Undibacterium sp. KW1: one gene and its partner. Each later gene encodes a partner of the first gene's protein in a complex. Links are inferred from orthologs where the notes say so. Each region holds a gene or a part of one and is shown on either strand. Other genes may lie near its edges.

Region 1 (7,959 bases):
TTTCCTTGACGACATCGCTGTCAGCACCGAACACCAGTTCCTGTACCGCTTTATCATAGGCAGCCAGGCCTTCGATAGGCAGGTAAGTGCGTGGGGCGAATTTTTCCATCAAAATAGCTTCGGCTTTTTTGACGCATTCCAGCAATGGCACCTTGCCATTGTCATCATAATAAACGCCTACACCCAGATTGACCTTGGCAGGGTTCTGGTCAGCATTAAAGGCTTCAGTGATACCCAGGATAGGGTCGCGGGGGCCATTTCTATGGCGGAAAACAGGGGTGAAGATGTGGAAGCAGTCATCGTGATAATATGGAAATATTTGTCGTTGCCGACAGTAATGGTTGGAATGAGGCAGATTGCATAGTACAGCCACCTATTTTAGCAAAGGTAATCGCATCATGGCCGTAGCACCAGTTAATTCAACAGCTTTGTCAGAACAGCTGGACGAATCAAAATTTATCAGTTTCCCTGATTCACCTTATCAGTTGTATCAAATGTTCCAGCCAGCGGGTGATCAGCCAGCGGCAATTGCACAATTGGTTGAGGGTATCAGTGACGGTTTGTTTTTTCAGACACTGCTGGGAGTGACGGGGTCGGGTAAGACTTACACGATGGCAAATGTGATCGCCAGGACAGGTAGGCCGGCCATCATTTTTGCACCTAATAAAACCCTGGCAGCACAGTTGTACAGTGAGTTCAGGGAATTCTTTCCACGCAATGCGGTAGAGTATTTTGTCAGTTATTACGATTACTATCAACCAGAAGCGTATGTGCCGCAGCGTGACTTGTTCATTGAGAAAGATTCTGCCATCAATGAACATATAGAACAGATGCGTCTGTCCTGTACCAAATCGCTGATGGAAAGACGGGATGTCATCATTGTGGCAACAGTCTCTGCCATCTATGGTATCGGTAACCCGAACGAATACCACAAGATGATATTGACGCTGCGCGCCAGGGACAAGGTCAGCCAGCGTGATGTCATTGCCCGTCTGATACAGATGCAGTACAAACGCAATGAAGTTGATTTTGGACGCGGCACTTTCCGTGTGCGTGGCGATACTATTGATATCTTCCCGGCAGAACATGCCGAGATGGCCGTACGTGTTGAAATGTTTGATGATGAAATCGAAAACCTGCAATTGTTTGATCCACTGACCGGGCGCATCAAGCAAAAGATACCGCGCTTTACTGTCTATCCAAGTTCTCACTATGTGACCCCGCGCGAAACAGTCTTGCGTGCCATCGAGACCATCAAGGAAGAATTGCGTGAGCGCCTCGATTTTTTCCGCCGTGAAAACAAACTCATCGAAGAGCAACGCATAGAACAGCGTACCCGCTTCGATCTGGAAATGATGGCCGAGATTGGTTTCACCAAGGGTATCGAAAATTACTCGCGTCACCTGAGTGGTGCCAAGGCCGGCGAACCGCCGCCGACCCTGGTCGATTATCTGCCGCCAGATGCGCTGATGTTCCTGGATGAATCGCATGTGCTGACTGGCCAGTTGAATGGCATGTACAACGGCGACAGGGCGCGCAAGACCAATCTGGTGGACTACGGCTTCCGCTTGCCGTCGGCACTGGATAACCGCCCGTTGAAGTTTGCAGAATTCGAAAGCAAGCTGCGCCAGACTGTATTTGTTTCAGCAACACCGGGTGATTACGAAGACCAGCATTCTGACCAGACAGTAGAGCAACTGGTCAGGCCTACTGGTCTGGTCGATCCAGAAATTGAAGTGCGCCCAGCGCTGACGCAGGTCGATGATTTGATGAACCAGATTATCGAGCGTGTAAAAAAACATGAGCGCGTACTGGTCACCACCCTGACCAAGCGCATGTCAGAACAGTTGACTGAATTTCTCAATGAAAATGGCATCAAGGTGCGCTACCTGCACAGTGATATCGACACGGTAGAGCGGGTGGAAATTATCCGCGATCTGCGCTTGGGCACTTTTGACGTGCTGGTCGGCATCAACCTGCTGCGCGAAGGCCTGGATATCCCTGAGGTGTCACTGGTGGCTATCCTGGATGCAGACAAAGAAGGTTTCCTGCGCTCTGAACGCAGCCTCATCCAGACCATAGGCCGCGCCGCGCGTAACCTGCATGGCAAGGCTATCTTGTATGCCGACAAGGTGACAGACTCCATGCGCCGCGCCATGGGGGAAACCGAACGCCGTCGAAACAAACAACTGGCCTTCAATCTGGCTAATAATATTACGCCGACAGGCATACGCAAGCAGATCAAGGACATCATCGACGGCGTCTATAATCCGCAAGAAGCGAGGGAGGAACTGGCAGTAGCGCAAGAGCAGGCGCGTTATGAGGTCATGAGCGAGAAACAGATCAGCCGTGAAATCAAGCGCCTGGAAAAACTTATGCTGGATCATGCAAAGAACCTTGAGTTTGAAAAAGCGGCCCAGGTCAGGGATCAGTTAGCGCATGTCAAGGAGCAGTTGTTTGGGGCGGGTGGGCATGATTCTGTGCTTTGATGCTGCTTGCCTATGGTGGAACAGCGCGTAGGTTGGGCTACGGGTTATCAGCCCAACACTTGGCGTTTAAATAACGTAAACGTTTGTCGAGACCCAGTGCCTGGATGGCGAAACGTAGAGGTAGCTGTAGCCAATTTAAATCGTTGCATCAAATAGAGGCGCAGGCATGAGTGTTAGTTTTTCAGAGTTGATGTGGTGGATCTTGTTTCCTGTAATTACTTCACTCGTTTTGTTTATTCGAATGATTGTAGAAGGAAGAGGTGGCAAAGCTTTTTTCTCGTTATTGATTATTTCATTTATATTTTATGTGGTCAGTGCTAGTTTTCAAGATGGTAGGGGTGTTTTTCTGTGTTTGCTGTTTGGGCCATGGTTAGTTTGTATTACTATGTTTCTCGCCTATTTATTTAAAAAAAAGAAAAAGCCAGATATTGTTTTAGAAGGCGAGAGTCATCCAAATCATTACTACACAAGGCGTGTTTCCGATCCATGTCTGTTCTATGGTAAAGATGGCAGGCTGCTTACATATGAAGATTCTTTGGATCACCTGTCTTTGTTTGATATAAATGATTGCAATGAATTCTTAAGTTCAATTGGTTATCCGCTTGCAAAAAAAGGTGAGTCACTTGACCAATCCAGGCAGCGCTGCATTGATGCTTATAAAAAAGAGTACATAAAATACTCGTAAACTGACTTTTGATACTATTTACCTATGCTGAAACAGCGTGAATTCCGGCCTGTACTTCCTTGGAGAAAGCCAGTCGTGCGCATGGGCAGGATAGAATTAAAGCACCAATTGACAAGAGTATTGATACTTGAGTACAGGAACACAATAAAGAAACCCTTTCCTCATTGGGGATGGGAAAAGCCAGTAATAATGCACCAGTTGCGCAGGAGGCGATTGCGTCTCGCGAGACAGTATGTTTTTGCTGTATGAACCTGGAAGAGCGCTGGTTTTTAAAAAAGATTTTCCACGTGGAAATGAGTGGCCAGGGACTGGAAAATTACTCTCGTTGCCTGCTTTTTTGTGAAACGTGAATGCGTGGGCTTATATTGTAGGTTGGGCTACGTTTTATCAGCCCAACACTCGGCGGTTAAATAAGGTATGCGTTTGTTGAGGCCCAGTGTTGGGCTGGTGAAGCGTAGCCCAACCTACGAGGTTAATCCAACCTACGACTCTGGTAATAAGCTTGATGGCTTTGAGTTGTATTATTTCCCAATAACACAAACCTGATTCCGCCCACCTTGCTTGGCTTGATACAGCATCGCATCCGCCTGCAAGAACATGGCATTCTCGGTATTCCAGGTTGGGAAGTCGGCGATGCCTCCGCTGAAGCTGAAGTTTTTATTTTCACCAGGTTTGACTTCGAAGACGATTTTGCCAAAGGCTTCGCGCATGGCGTCGAGTTTTTGTTTTCCTTGTGCTGGTGTGCAATCCCAGAAAACCACGACAAATTCTTCGCCACCAAAACGGCTCAGCAAATCCTGTTCACCGAGTTGTGCTGACAATACCAAGGAAAGGCGCTTGATGACGATGTCGCCAAAGTAATGGCCCCAGGTGTCATTGATGTTCTTGAACTTGTCGATGTCGATGATGCCGTAGGCCAGAGGTTTGTCTTCGCGACTGGCGCGGCGTATCCATTCCTGGGCCTTTTTCTGCAAACCGACCTTATTCAACAAGCCAGTGGCGCGGTCGCGGCTGATCAGGTCTTTGCTGGCGCGGATTTTATTGACGCGGTTCAGTAGCTGGCGTGTCAGTACATCAGCGTCGCTGGGTGTCAGGATTTCATCAAAACCGCTATCAAGTGCGCGCCTGGCCATGGCCGGGTCAGGGCGGCTTTGCAGCAGGATGATTTCGCGGCTGGGGTCAAATTCTATATTCTTTTTGAGTACGCGTACCAAGGCTTCTGTCTGCAAATACTGGGCCTCATCAATGAGCACGATATCTGGTTGAGCTTCCTTGACGCGCACATGCAAAGAACGTGCATCGGGATTGTGCAGCAGTTCTATATGGTTTTCTGCCAGCAGGGCAGTGTCGAGTGAAGATAGCTCGCCGCAAAGCACGATGGTATTAGTCTCACCGCGCTTTTGGCGGGCAAAGATATTGAACAGTTTGTCGACCAGCACCTCATTGGTGATGGGTTTTTCTGCGTAGGCCATGCAATTGCTATCGACCAGTTTTTGTTGCAGCAAGAAGCGCTCACCCTGGCGCACGGTCTGCAGGTAGATATAGTTTTGATCATCTGGCAGGCGCTGCAGCAAATCGCTAAGGAACATGGTCTGGCGGCGGGTGTGCTGCATGTCATCCTGCATGTTGTACAGCACATCAAGGTCTATCACGAACAGGTCATGACCTTCGGAAGTCTGTACAGCCTTCACAAAGTCACTCATCTGGTCAAAAAACAGGATATCGAAGTCGTACTTATGGGCACCGATCAACAATTCTTTCTTGTTATCGATGATGAAAAAGGTTTGCGTGAGCAGCAATACCCGATTTTTATACAGCGGTCCTGCTTCTGCCATGTTGTCTCCAGGCTATAAACGATACCCGCCCCGTATGATCGAATTCCAGAGCATGATTTGATTTTATACGAGTTCCTGTTACTGTTTGATTAATACGTCGCAAAATATCAATAAGAATGCGCAAAATATAGTTAATTTCCAGACGGAAATTTCTTGAGCCATGTAGTAACCAGTCATTACCTGCGATGCTGAAATTTGCTCAACAATGGGTCTCCTTCAAACCAATATTCAGGAGACATCATGGCAGCCAAAAAAATTCTTATGCTGGTCGGTGATTTTGTAGAAGATTATGAGGCGATGGTGCCTTTCCAAAGCCTGCTGGCTGTTGGACATGCAGTACACGCAGTTTGTCCTGACAAAAAGCCAGGTGACTATGTGGCTACCGCCATCCATGATTTTGAAGGCCAGCAGACTTATACCGAAAAACCAGGTCACCGATTCAGCATCACCCATGACTTCGCCAGCATCAAGGCGCAGGATTATGATGCCTTGTTGTTACCTGGTGGCCGCGCACCGGAATATCTGCGTCTGAACCCGCAAGTGATTGCTATCGTGCAACATTTCGCGCAAACAAAGAAGCCGATAGCAGCCGTTTGCCATGGTGCTCAGATTTTGGCAGCCGCCAAGGTGCTTGAGGGCGTCAAATGCTCAGCTTACCCTGCTTGCCAGCCAGAAGTTGAGGCAGCAGGTGGCCATTACGCAAATATTGCTGTTACCGATGCAGTAACGGACAATAATTTTGTCACGGCACCTGCATGGCCTGCACATCCAGCCTGGATAGGGCAGTTCCTGCAATTGTTGGGAACGGAAATCAAGTTATAGTCATGTCGTGGCTTGGCTTGCAAATCAGGCAAGTGCCGTATAATCGTCAGGAAATCTTTTTCTTGACGATATGCGGGAGGAAAAATGTGCGAGATTTTTATCAAAGCCGACCCTGGCCTGTATGAATCCAGGGCGCGTTCCCTGCGCCTGCATGGCGTGGTGACTTCCATCAGACTGGAAAATATATTCTGGAATGTGCTGGAAGAGATTGCCCAGCGCGATAGCATGAATACCAATCAACTCATCACCAAGCTGTATGATGAGTTGATTGCCTACCGCGGTCAAATCGACAATTTCTCATCCTTCCTGCGGGTTTGCTGTTTGCGCTATACCTCGCTGATGCTGGATGGCGAGATCACCACTGACAAACATCTGCCACTGGCAGGCTTGCACAATGTTAAACCTGAAACCAAGGGTTTCATGATTTGATGGGCAAGTGGGTCTGTGCTGCATGAGAGGCAAGTCCCAATAGTTGAAGTCGTCATTAGAACTCATTTCATAAATAGGATGAGTGCGAACAAGACGATTTGGGATGCAGTGCAAGGCGTGACGCGAAGCTAAGGCTGGTGCCTTAGCGAGGGGCACAACGCTGCAATGCGCCCAAATCGTCAGTTCCCGGTGGGTTTGCCTTATAACGTGCGCTGGACTGCGTTGGACTCGTTGTCAATAGGCAAAGCTATTGACTGCCTCGTCCGCCTTGCCAGTCCACGTTATGAGGCAAACGCATCTCACCCTATTTATGAAATGAGTTCTAGTTAAAAAGCCGGGCCAGTTGTAAACTGGTCCGGCTTTTTTGATGCATTCAGCGAGTTTTAGCCTGCTGCAACACGCTTGGCGATATGCGACAGTGCTTCTTCTACCTGATCAATCAGGATCAGGCACAGGTCGCCTGCTTCCAGTCTGTCCATGGCGAGATCAATCGCAATGAATTCACCATTGATTTCATCGATGCGTGAGGTTTTTGTTGCCTGCTTCAGGCCTTCACGCAAGAGGGCGACAACTTCGCCGTCCGCACGGCCACGCTGGCATTGGTCCTGGTACAGCACCACATCATCAAAGGATTCACCAAGAATTTCAGTCTGCTGGCGTATGTCCTGGTCACGGCGGTCACCGGCACCGCTGATGACGACAGAGCGGCGTTTGGCTGGCATGGTTTCTACTGCGCGTACCAGTGCCAATATCGCATCCGGGTTGTGGCCATAATCAGCAATCAGTGTCGCACCGCGGAAGTTGAAGACATTGAAGCGGCCAGGCGCATTGTCGGCTTCATTGGCAAAAGACAACAAACCTGCACGTATGCTGTCCCAGTCAATATTGATTGCCCAGGCTGCGGCGACGGATGCCATGACGTTCTCGACCTGGAAACCTATGCTGCCATTGCGGGTGATAGGGATATCAGCCAGCGGTACGCTATGGCGTGTCTTGCCTTCAGCAGCGATCAGATGGCCGTTTTCTATATATACCACGCGCTTGCCCTGAGCCCTGTGTGTTGCCATGACAGGATGCTGGTGATCAGCCGCGAAGAAGATGACGGCAGACGGGCAATTGCTGGCCATAGCCGCAACGATAGGGTCAGCCGCATTCAGTACTGCATAGCCGTTATCAGCAACGTTTTGTACGATGACGCGTTTCAATACGGCGAGATCTTCTACCGTGGTGATGTAATTCAAGCCAAGATGGTCACCAGAACCGATATTGGTGACGACTGCAACCTGGCAACGGTCATACGCCAGACCTTCACGCAAGACACCACCGCGTGCTGTCTCAAACACGGCTGCATCAACATCAGGGTGGGACAAGACATTGCGGGCACTGCGCGGGCCGCTGCAATCACCGCTATCGATCTGGCGGCCTGCAACATACACGCCATCCGTATTGGTCATGCCTGTACGCAGGCCGCTGGCTGTCAACAGATGGGCAATCAGGCGTACGGTCGTGGTTTTGCCATTCGTGCCTGTAACCGCAATGATAGGGATGCGGCCATCGTCATTGTCATCAAACATCGAGGCGATAATCGCTTCACCAACCTGGCGGCCTTTGCCAAAAGAAGGGGAGAGGTGCATACGCAAACCTGGCGCAGCATTGACTTCAACGATGCCGCCATTTTGTTGTTCTATCGGTTTCAAGA
Region 2 (8,046 bases), 2.0 Mb from region 1 along the record:
GTGTGGCTGGCTGGTCGTGGGGCGCATTTTTGCTTGCGATTTTTTGGACAGCCCGTCATAAACGCTGGATCAGTTTTTTTCTTCTCGTAGCTCCCATTGTCGCTAGCGTGGTCGGGCTTAATAACATAAGCAGCATAGGCAAAAGATGGATGGTTTTGCTGTTTTTTTTCAGTCCTGTCATCAGTTTCTTTTGCGCTGTCAAAATTGGTCGTAACGCAAGACTATGGGCCTGGCAAAATGTTTACTGGGATAGTCTGGAGCACTTCAAGAGCGCACAACGGAACTGGACACTTGTTGCATTCAGCCTGTATGCGCTGACGATTGCGCTAGTCGGCGCTGTAAAATATCCTGACATACAAAGAGAGGTCGCCAGGAAGCAGCTTGACGCTAAAAATGAAGCAATCAGGAAAGAGCTGGTGTTGAATGGCCGTCACGCCGTTGCCGACGCGGTGAATATTGCAAAAGACGTTTCCCAGGGAGTTGGCGACTATATTCTTGCTCATCAGGCTTTCCCTAAAAATATCGCCCAGGCCGGTTTTGAATCCCAGCTACCAGATTATGTCAAGAGTATAGAAATTGACCAGAGGCATGGCCTGATCGCTGTCACGATGAATGTTGCTCCCTTCATAGCGCAGACTTTTTATCTGGCACCCCGTTACGAAGGGGAAAAGGAAATTTTATGGAGATGTATGCGCGGTGATTTTTCTACCCTGGATATACCGCATGAATGCAGATACGACGCGACTGAATTTTTTTACATCAGGCGTAAGTAAGAGACAGGTTTGCGGTATATCCCGGTGATCTTTATTGCTTGAGGCTTTCTGCAGCCACAGGGTTTTCCTTGCCGCCAGCGGCTTGTTGGTCCAGCTCTTCAACCTTTAATAAGTCTGCTGTAGTCAGGATGCCAACGCTGACGACATCGTGACCTGTTACTGTTTCACACAGTTTTGGATAAGCGATAGTGCCTGCTTTGCAAAAACGGATATTGTTATTTTTGTTTGCACCCGGGTAGTAGAAGTACATCATGTCACCGGCATTGTTGATATACATGGCCTGATCCAGTAAAGCTTCCGGAAATTTGCCATCTGTCGCGTTTAGTAGCCATTCACGCAATTTGGGTATGCCTTCTGTACTGACTTCGAGAGTTAACTTATTGTGTGGGCCATGAAAGCCCAATCGGGTTCGTGCCAGATTCTTGTTGGCCAGCATGCGCCGCTCAGTGCCAGCCATGAATATAACAGCGCAAGAAGAAAAGCAATTGCCCTGAACGGCGGTATTGACTTTTCTATTTTTGATCAGCTCGGCAATGGCATAAGCGGCGCCCAGGTCGCCACCCGGGCTTTCGGTCAATACGACAGTATGCACTTCACCGCCAGACAGATTGCGGCGAAATCGCTATGCGTCTTCAGGCTCCACCTTGCCATAAAAAATCAAGTTGTCATTTGACCTGAGCATGGTCATGGCAGAGGCTGGCTTGCTGTGGATAGTCAGGGCCGTTGCCATGCCAGCGCAAACGGCAAACAAAGAATTAAGTCGTCGCATCATCATGTTGTAAGTAGTTATTGCACGGCATGATGGTTTGCTTGCGCCGACAAGGCAATCTGCTATTGAAGCAGGTCAAGTTGTGCCATCTTGCTTAAGAGTTTGTCCGTAGTTTCGGTACTTGCTGGCAGCATAGGCGCGCGCAGATTAGCCTGTATGAGCCCTGATGCTGCCAGTCCAGCTTTCAGCGGCGCAGGATTGGGTTCATCAAACAAGGCCTGCATGACAGGCAGCAGGCGATAAAAAATTATCCTGGCCTGCGCAAGCTTTCCTGCAATGATCAGTGCTTGCAGGCGTACAAAAAGATCAGGCCGCAGATGGGCAGATGCCAATATGCCGCCCGCACCGCCCAGGCATAGAGTAGTAAACAATTGATGGTCTTCTCCGGTCAGCACCTGTATGTCGCCATCGGTGATGAGTTGCATGGTGGTTTGCAGATTGCCGCCGCAATCCTTGATGGCGACGATGTTTGGATGTTTTGCCAATTGCTGCAGAGTGGGTAAGTCCATATTTACGCCCGTGCGGTAAGGAATGTTGTACAGCAGTACCGGCACGGCAGACGCCTCGGCAATTTCATGGAAGTAGTGCAAGATGCCTGCCTGTGATGGCCGTATGTAATACGGTGGCGTGACCAATACTCCGGCAACCCGCCTTTGCCCTATGTCTGCCAGCCGGTGCAATACTTGCCCCATATGATTACCGCTCAAGCCCATGATGACTTGATTGGGCGCTACCACGGCCAGCACCGCATCCAGCACTTGCAATTGTTCTTCTTCACTGAGGGCTGCAGCTTCGCCTGTGGAACCACAAACGACCAATCCGGTGACACCTTCCTTGATCAACTTGCTGGCCAGTGCCTGCAGTGCAGGGACATCCACTGCCGCTTCCCGGCCATCGCAAAATGGCGTTATCAGGGCGACCCAGATGCCAGAAAAATCGTCGCGCCTGTTGTGATGACTGGATTCAATATGAGTGTTACTGGAATTGCTATTATTGCTGCTGGACATACCTGTTCTCCTTTGGACCGGTTAAAGACCCGCAGGGAGTTGACTTATAGCGTAAAGGGAAGAGTACCGTTTTTGCCATCCTGTCAGCTCACCTGACGGGACAGCACGCCCCGGTCAGATGAGCGTCTGTTTCTTGGCTTTAGTAAAGACCATACACAAAGCAGTGCTGCTTTGCGTGTGAAATTGATCTTTGACTTGAGTTTGCATAATGAAATTGTAATATCGGCTGGATTGATTATCTGCGCGTGCAGCCAGGCCTGTCAAGCCTGCCGACAATAAATTTCGTCTGATTTTGCCTGTCTCAGGCACTGGAAAACAGGCTGGCAGGCATAGTCCCGTATAATCTGCCTATGCAAAATTTACTCCATAACTTAAATCCCGAACAACTTGCTGCCGTGACCTTGCCGGCGCAGTCTGCCCTGATTTTGGCTGGTGCCGGTTCTGGCAAGACACGTGTGCTGACTACCCGCATCGCCTGGCTGATACAGACTGGCCAGGTGTCGCCCGGTGGTATTTTAGCCGTGACTTTTACCAACAAGGCCGCCAAGGAGATGCTGACGCGTTTGTCTGCCATGTTGCCGATTAATACACGTGGCATGTGGATAGGTACTTTCCATGGCCTGTGTAACCGCCTTTTGCGCGCACATCACCGCGATGCAGGTTTGCCATCGACTTTCCAGATACTTGATTCTGGCGACCAGTTATCCTTCATCAAGCGTTTGTTGAAGGCCAATAATATCGATGATGAAAAATTCCCACCCAAGACTTTGATGTATTTCATCAACGGTGCCAAGGACCAGGGTTTGCGTGCTGCCCAGGTCGATGCCTATGATGATTTCAACCGCAAGCTGGTTGGCTTGTATGATCTGTATGACACGCAGTGCCAGCGCGAAGGTGTGGTTGATTTTGCTGAACTCCTGTTGCGCACCTACGAATTGCTGAGCCGTAACCAGCCGTTACGTGAGCATTATCAGGACAGGTTTCGCCACATCCTCGTCGATGAGTTCCAGGATACCAATGACCTGCAATACAAGTGGCTGAAGCTGATGGCGGGCGAGGGTGGTAAAAAAGGTGGCGCGGTGTTTGCCGTCGGTGATGATGACCAGAGTATCTATGCCTTCCGTGGTGCCAATGTCGGCAATATGTCTGCTTTTGAGCGTGAATTCCAGGTGCAGAACCTGATCAAGCTGGAGCAGAATTATCGCTCCCATGGTCACATCCTCGATAGTGCTAACGTGCTTATCGAGCACAATAGCAAACGACTCGGCAAGAATTTGCGTACCGATGCCGGTCATGGTGAACCAGTACGCATCATGGAATCCAGTAGCGATATCCAGGAAGCCAACTGGATCATAGAAGAGGCAAAAAATCTGATACGTGAAGGTTCTCTGCGTAGCGAGATTGCGATACTGTATCGCTCGAATGCGCAATCGCGGGTCATTGAACATGCGCTGTTCACGGCAAATACCCCTTACCGCGTTTATGGCGGCCAGCGCTTTTTCGAGCGCGCCGAGATCAAACATGCGATCGCCTATCTGCAATTGATGGACAACCCGCATAATGATTCTGCCTTTTTGCGCGTGGTGAACTTCCCTACCCGTGGCATAGGTGCTCGCTCGCTCGAGCAATTGCAGGATGTCGCCAGGCAGCAAAATGTTTCCATGTATGCTGCAGTACCTTACGTGGCTGGCAAGGCGGGTTCTTCTCTGGCGAACTTCGTCAAGCTCATAGAAGGTGCCCGTTTTGAAACCCAGAACCTGCCTTTGCCCGAGATGGTCAAGATCGTGCTGGAAGTCAGCAGCCTGCTGACACATTACCAGACTGAAAAAGAAGGTGCAGACCGTATAGAAAACCTGGAGCAGCTTGTTAGCGCTGCCACCCTGTTTGTGTCGGAAGAAGGCTTTAACAAAGAAGCGCCAGCCTTTGCCGGGCCTGCCAGCAGTGCGGCTGTTTTACTGCAGAGCGAGAATGGTGATCAAATTATTGATGCCGACGCGGCCTTGCCAACGGTGATGTCACCGCTGTCTGCTTTCCTGTCGCATGCTTCTCTCGAAGCGGGTGACAACCAGGCGCAAGCCGGGCAAGACGCCATGCAGTTGATGACCGTGCATTCTGCAAAGGGCCTGGAGTTTGATGCGGTATTTATTACCGGTCTCGAAGAAGGCTTGTTCCCGCATGAAAACAGTACACAGGAAGACAGCGGTGTAGAAGAAGAACGCCGCCTCATGTATGTGGCGATTACACGTGCGCGCAAACGCCTGTACCTGAGTTTTTCACAAACCCGTATGCTGCATGGCCAGACGCGTTACAACATGCGCTCCCGCTTCCTTGATGAGTTGCCGGAAGAATCATTGAAGTGGTTGGCGCCCCGGGTACAGCCGACCTGGTTTGGTAATAAAAAGTCCGCCTGGGATGAAGCGCCGGATGATGCCGCGAATCGTATTGCTCAGACCTTCAAGAAAAGCAACGACAGCATGACCTGGCGCATAGGCCAGAATGTGGAGCATGCAAAATTTGGTGAGGGTGTCATTGTGAATTTGAATGGCGGTGGCGGCAGTGGCAGCCTGAGAGCACAAATCAATTTCGGTAAGTTTGGCATGAAGGAGCTGGACTTGAGCATTGCCAAGCTGGAAAAAATATAAGCAAAAGACTAACGCGCAGTCCAGGGATTGCGTGTTAGTTGCGCAGTAGCTCGGTTGTTCAACTGCTCAAGTTTATAGGTTGGCCTTCTTCAGTCTTTTTGCTTTTCAAGACTTCGGGCTTTAAATATAGTAAGCCGTCGTCGTCATGACCTTGGCCATGAGTTTCATGCCTGCCTGCACTGGAGCGGGCAGGGTGCTGGCACCCAAAGCTTGCGCCGCTGCGCCGTGGGCAATTTCATCGACGCGCATTTGTTCTACCACGGCGCGTGAGCGCTGGTCTTCTGCCGGTAATTTCTTGAGGTGGCTGGCCAGGTGCGCTTCTACCTGCTTTTCTGTTTCGACGACAAAGCCCAGGCTGACGGCATCGCCAAATCTGGCAGCGAGGGTTCCGCAGGCATAGGCCCCGGCATACCAAAGTGGATTCAGAAAGCTGGTATGTGAATTCAGTTCATGCAGCCTTTTTGCCGTCCAGGCCAGGTGATCTTCTTCTTCTATGCCGGAATGCTCGAACTGCTGGCGTATATCTTCTGTATGCGCATTCGCGCCCTGAGAGTCGTACAGGGCCTGGGCGCAAATTTCACCGACATGATTAACACGCATCAAACCTGCGCTATGGGATTTCTCCTGTTCTGACAAATTACCATCGGGCAAATCATGACCAGGGTAAGTGCGCCTGGACATGGCCTGGCCGCTGACCACACGCAAGGCGCGGTCAAATTTGCTGATTATTTGATCCAGGCTAACCCTGGGAGATGTTATTGGTCGATTCATATTGTTTTTAAGCATGTAATGATGGAGCCATGAGCCATACCAGGCCATATAGTGTCTATTGTAGGAAGGATTAAGCATCCGCGCCATCAGACCAAGTCTGGAAACCTACAGAAAACTTAAGATTCTAATAATGAGAAAGTAGATGCTTGTTGCGATAACGCCACATAAAATTTGCTTAAAAACGATCGTTCGCAAATTCTCTTTGCCCTAATTCCTTTAATTTGTTTCAATGGAATCTAGCTTCTTAATCAGCAGGTTTCGAAGTCTTGGCAAGACTAAATTCGTAAAATAATGGCCGAAGCTTTTCAACTGTGGCCGCATAAATTAATAATTTTGGAGACGCTTTCAATGAAAAAATCGATACTGGCATTCGCAGTCTTGAGCGCATTTGCAGCAACCGCTTCAGCACAATCTTCTATCGTTATCTACGGTATTATCGACGCAGCCGTAGTTGCCACTACCAATCAGACACCAACTGGTGGCTCCAAATTCTCCATGGATGCTGGTCAATTACTGACCTCCCGTTGGGGTATCAAGGGTTCTGAGGACCTGGGTGGTGGTTTGAAAGCCAACTTCAATCTCGAAGGCACACTGGCCAATGACACTGGCACGGCCGGTGCAGGTTATGGTGGTAATGTATTCAATCAGGTTGGTAGCAATACTTCCTTGTTTGACCGTCTGTCTTGGGTAGGGCTGTCTGGCAGTTTTGGTAGCGTCACTCTGGGCCGCAATAATATTCTGGGTGTTGACTCTGTCGGTCTGGCCGACCCTATCAGTCTGGCACACGCAGGTTCCAATCCTAACGTCATGGTTAGTGCCCTGAATTCCGGTGCGCTGTATGGCGGTTTCGGTACTAATCAGGGTGGTTCGGGCTTGCGTCAAAATAACTCGATCAAATACGTTTCTCCAATTATGTCAGGCTTCGGTGGTGCGCTGATGTATGGCTTTGGTGAAAAAGCGGGCGACAACGCTGCAAGTAACTATGCCGGTGTGTCAGGCTTCTTTACTGACGGTACCAATGGTGCAGCCCTGTCTTATGCCAAGCTGAAAGACAATACTGGTGGAGCTAGTTTGTCTGGCTTTGCAGGTGGTGCGAAGTTCAAAGTTGCTCCAACTGTCATGCTGCGCGGTACTTATGCACATACCAAAGTTGAGGGCAAAATCAAGATTGATGCACTGCCAAATGCTGATGGCCGCAAATTGGCTGTGATAGGCCTGGGTGCAGACTTCACATTGTCTGATCAAACGACTTTGACTACTGCTTATTACAACACCAAACGCTCTGGCGATATCGATGGTAAAGCTGATCAGTACATTTTGCTGGGTAAATATGCATTCAGCAAACGTACAACTGCCTATGCTTCCCTGACATATGCAAAAGCTGGTTCTGTTAATGCACAAGATGTTTCCCTGGCATTGGGCATCATTGGTGCAGGCAATAGTTCTGCAACACGTACAGCAGTAGGCGTATTGCACGCATTCTGATTGTAGATAGACGGTTTTACTTGCAAAGGTCGCCGAAGGCGACCTTTGCAATTTTGTTTTTGTTTCATTTTCATTGGTAATAATGTAATTTTTCAGCACTTGTCCGGCATTATCGATGTTAATTAAATAGCATTTAAATTATTGCTTTTAAGGTAACTTTTGTTGCTTATTCGAGACAAAACACCCCCATATTCCCTCCAAAAGCCGATTTAGCTTGGCTGCCTGACACCATTTTTGGTCAAATACGTTAACTTCTTTTTAGCTGTCTTGTCGGTTCTTAAGTATTTGCGCTCTTCGTGCAATCAATGTTTTGGCTCTGTTTTGCGCGAACTGTGCTTAATGTAGTTCAATATCAATGTGAAATCCTTTGGAGAAATATCAATGAAAAAATCACTCATCGCTCTGTCAGTTTTGGCTGCTGTTGCTGGTACAGCGCAAGCTCAATCTTCCGTCACTATCTACGGTGTAGTTGATATGGCTTTGCAACATCAAAACACTGGCGATCCTGCTGGCTCCACACTGGGTCTGGATAGTGGTATTCAATCCGGTTCCCGTCTGGGCTTCAAAGGTTCTGAAGACCTGGGTGGCGGTCTGAAAGC

The links.
Region 2: the proteins of uvrB (region 1) and UNDKW_RS23945 are in contact, whole or in part, in a crystal structure (PDB 7EGT), measured with the Thermus thermophilus proteins. The link is inferred for Undibacterium sp. KW1 from one-to-one orthologs. Residues at the interface, in WP_096411307.1 of Thermus thermophilus: Glu23, Leu25, Arg26, Asp27, Gly28, Glu29, Arg30, Phe31, Arg55, Glu326, Asp327, Phe328, Glu379, Ser382, Gln383, His398, Gly400, Arg401; in WP_096412145.1 of Thermus thermophilus: His654, Arg656, Phe657, Gln666, Asp668, Glu669, Lys680, Arg681, Leu682, Ser683, Lys685, Tyr686, Ala687.

What each region holds. Positions count from the first base shown.
Region 1 is NZ_AP018439.1:3,301,562-3,309,520, reverse strand. What follows is about bases 1-2,943. They hold uvrB (excinuclease ABC subunit UvrB), read left to right. Parts: upstream 1-398; coding sequence 399-2,489; downstream 2,490-2,943. Other genes in these bases: UNDKW_RS14865 (hypothetical protein), read left to right, coding at 2,656-2,943. Also shown: more of UNDKW_RS14865, read left to right, coding at 2,944-3,174; UNDKW_RS14860 (diguanylate cyclase), read right to left, coding at 3,696-5,009; UNDKW_RS14855 (DJ-1/PfpI family protein), read left to right, coding at 5,250-5,831; UNDKW_RS14850 (ribbon-helix-helix domain-containing protein), read left to right, coding at 5,916-6,260; cphA (cyanophycin synthetase), read right to left, coding at 6,644-7,959. UniProt on the Escherichia coli protein: The UvrABC repair system catalyzes the recognition and processing of DNA lesions. A damage recognition complex composed of 2 UvrA and 2 UvrB subunits scans DNA for abnormalities.
Region 2 is NZ_AP018439.1:5,321,240-5,329,285, reverse strand. The notes cover bases 2,516-5,545. They hold UNDKW_RS23945 (UvrD-helicase domain-containing protein), read left to right. Parts: upstream 2,516-2,899; coding sequence 2,900-5,191; downstream 5,192-5,545. Other genes in these bases: coq7 (2-polyprenyl-3-methyl-6-methoxy-1,4-benzoquinone monooxygenase), read right to left, coding at 5,312-5,545; dapA (4-hydroxy-tetrahydrodipicolinate synthase), read right to left, coding at 2,516-2,549. Outside these bases: UNDKW_RS23960 (DUF2628 domain-containing protein), read left to right, coding at 1-773; UNDKW_RS23955 (ATP-dependent Clp protease proteolytic subunit), read right to left, coding at 805-1,365; more of dapA, read right to left, coding at 1,605-2,515; more of coq7, read right to left, coding at 5,546-5,962; UNDKW_RS23935 (porin), read left to right, coding at 6,311-7,447; UNDKW_RS23930 (porin), read left to right, coding at 7,829-8,046. UniProt on the Escherichia coli protein: A helicase with DNA-dependent ATPase activity. Unwinds DNA duplexes with 3'-5' polarity. Translocates on single-stranded DNA with 3'-5' polarity. Initiates unwinding more efficiently from a nicked substrate than double-stranded DNA.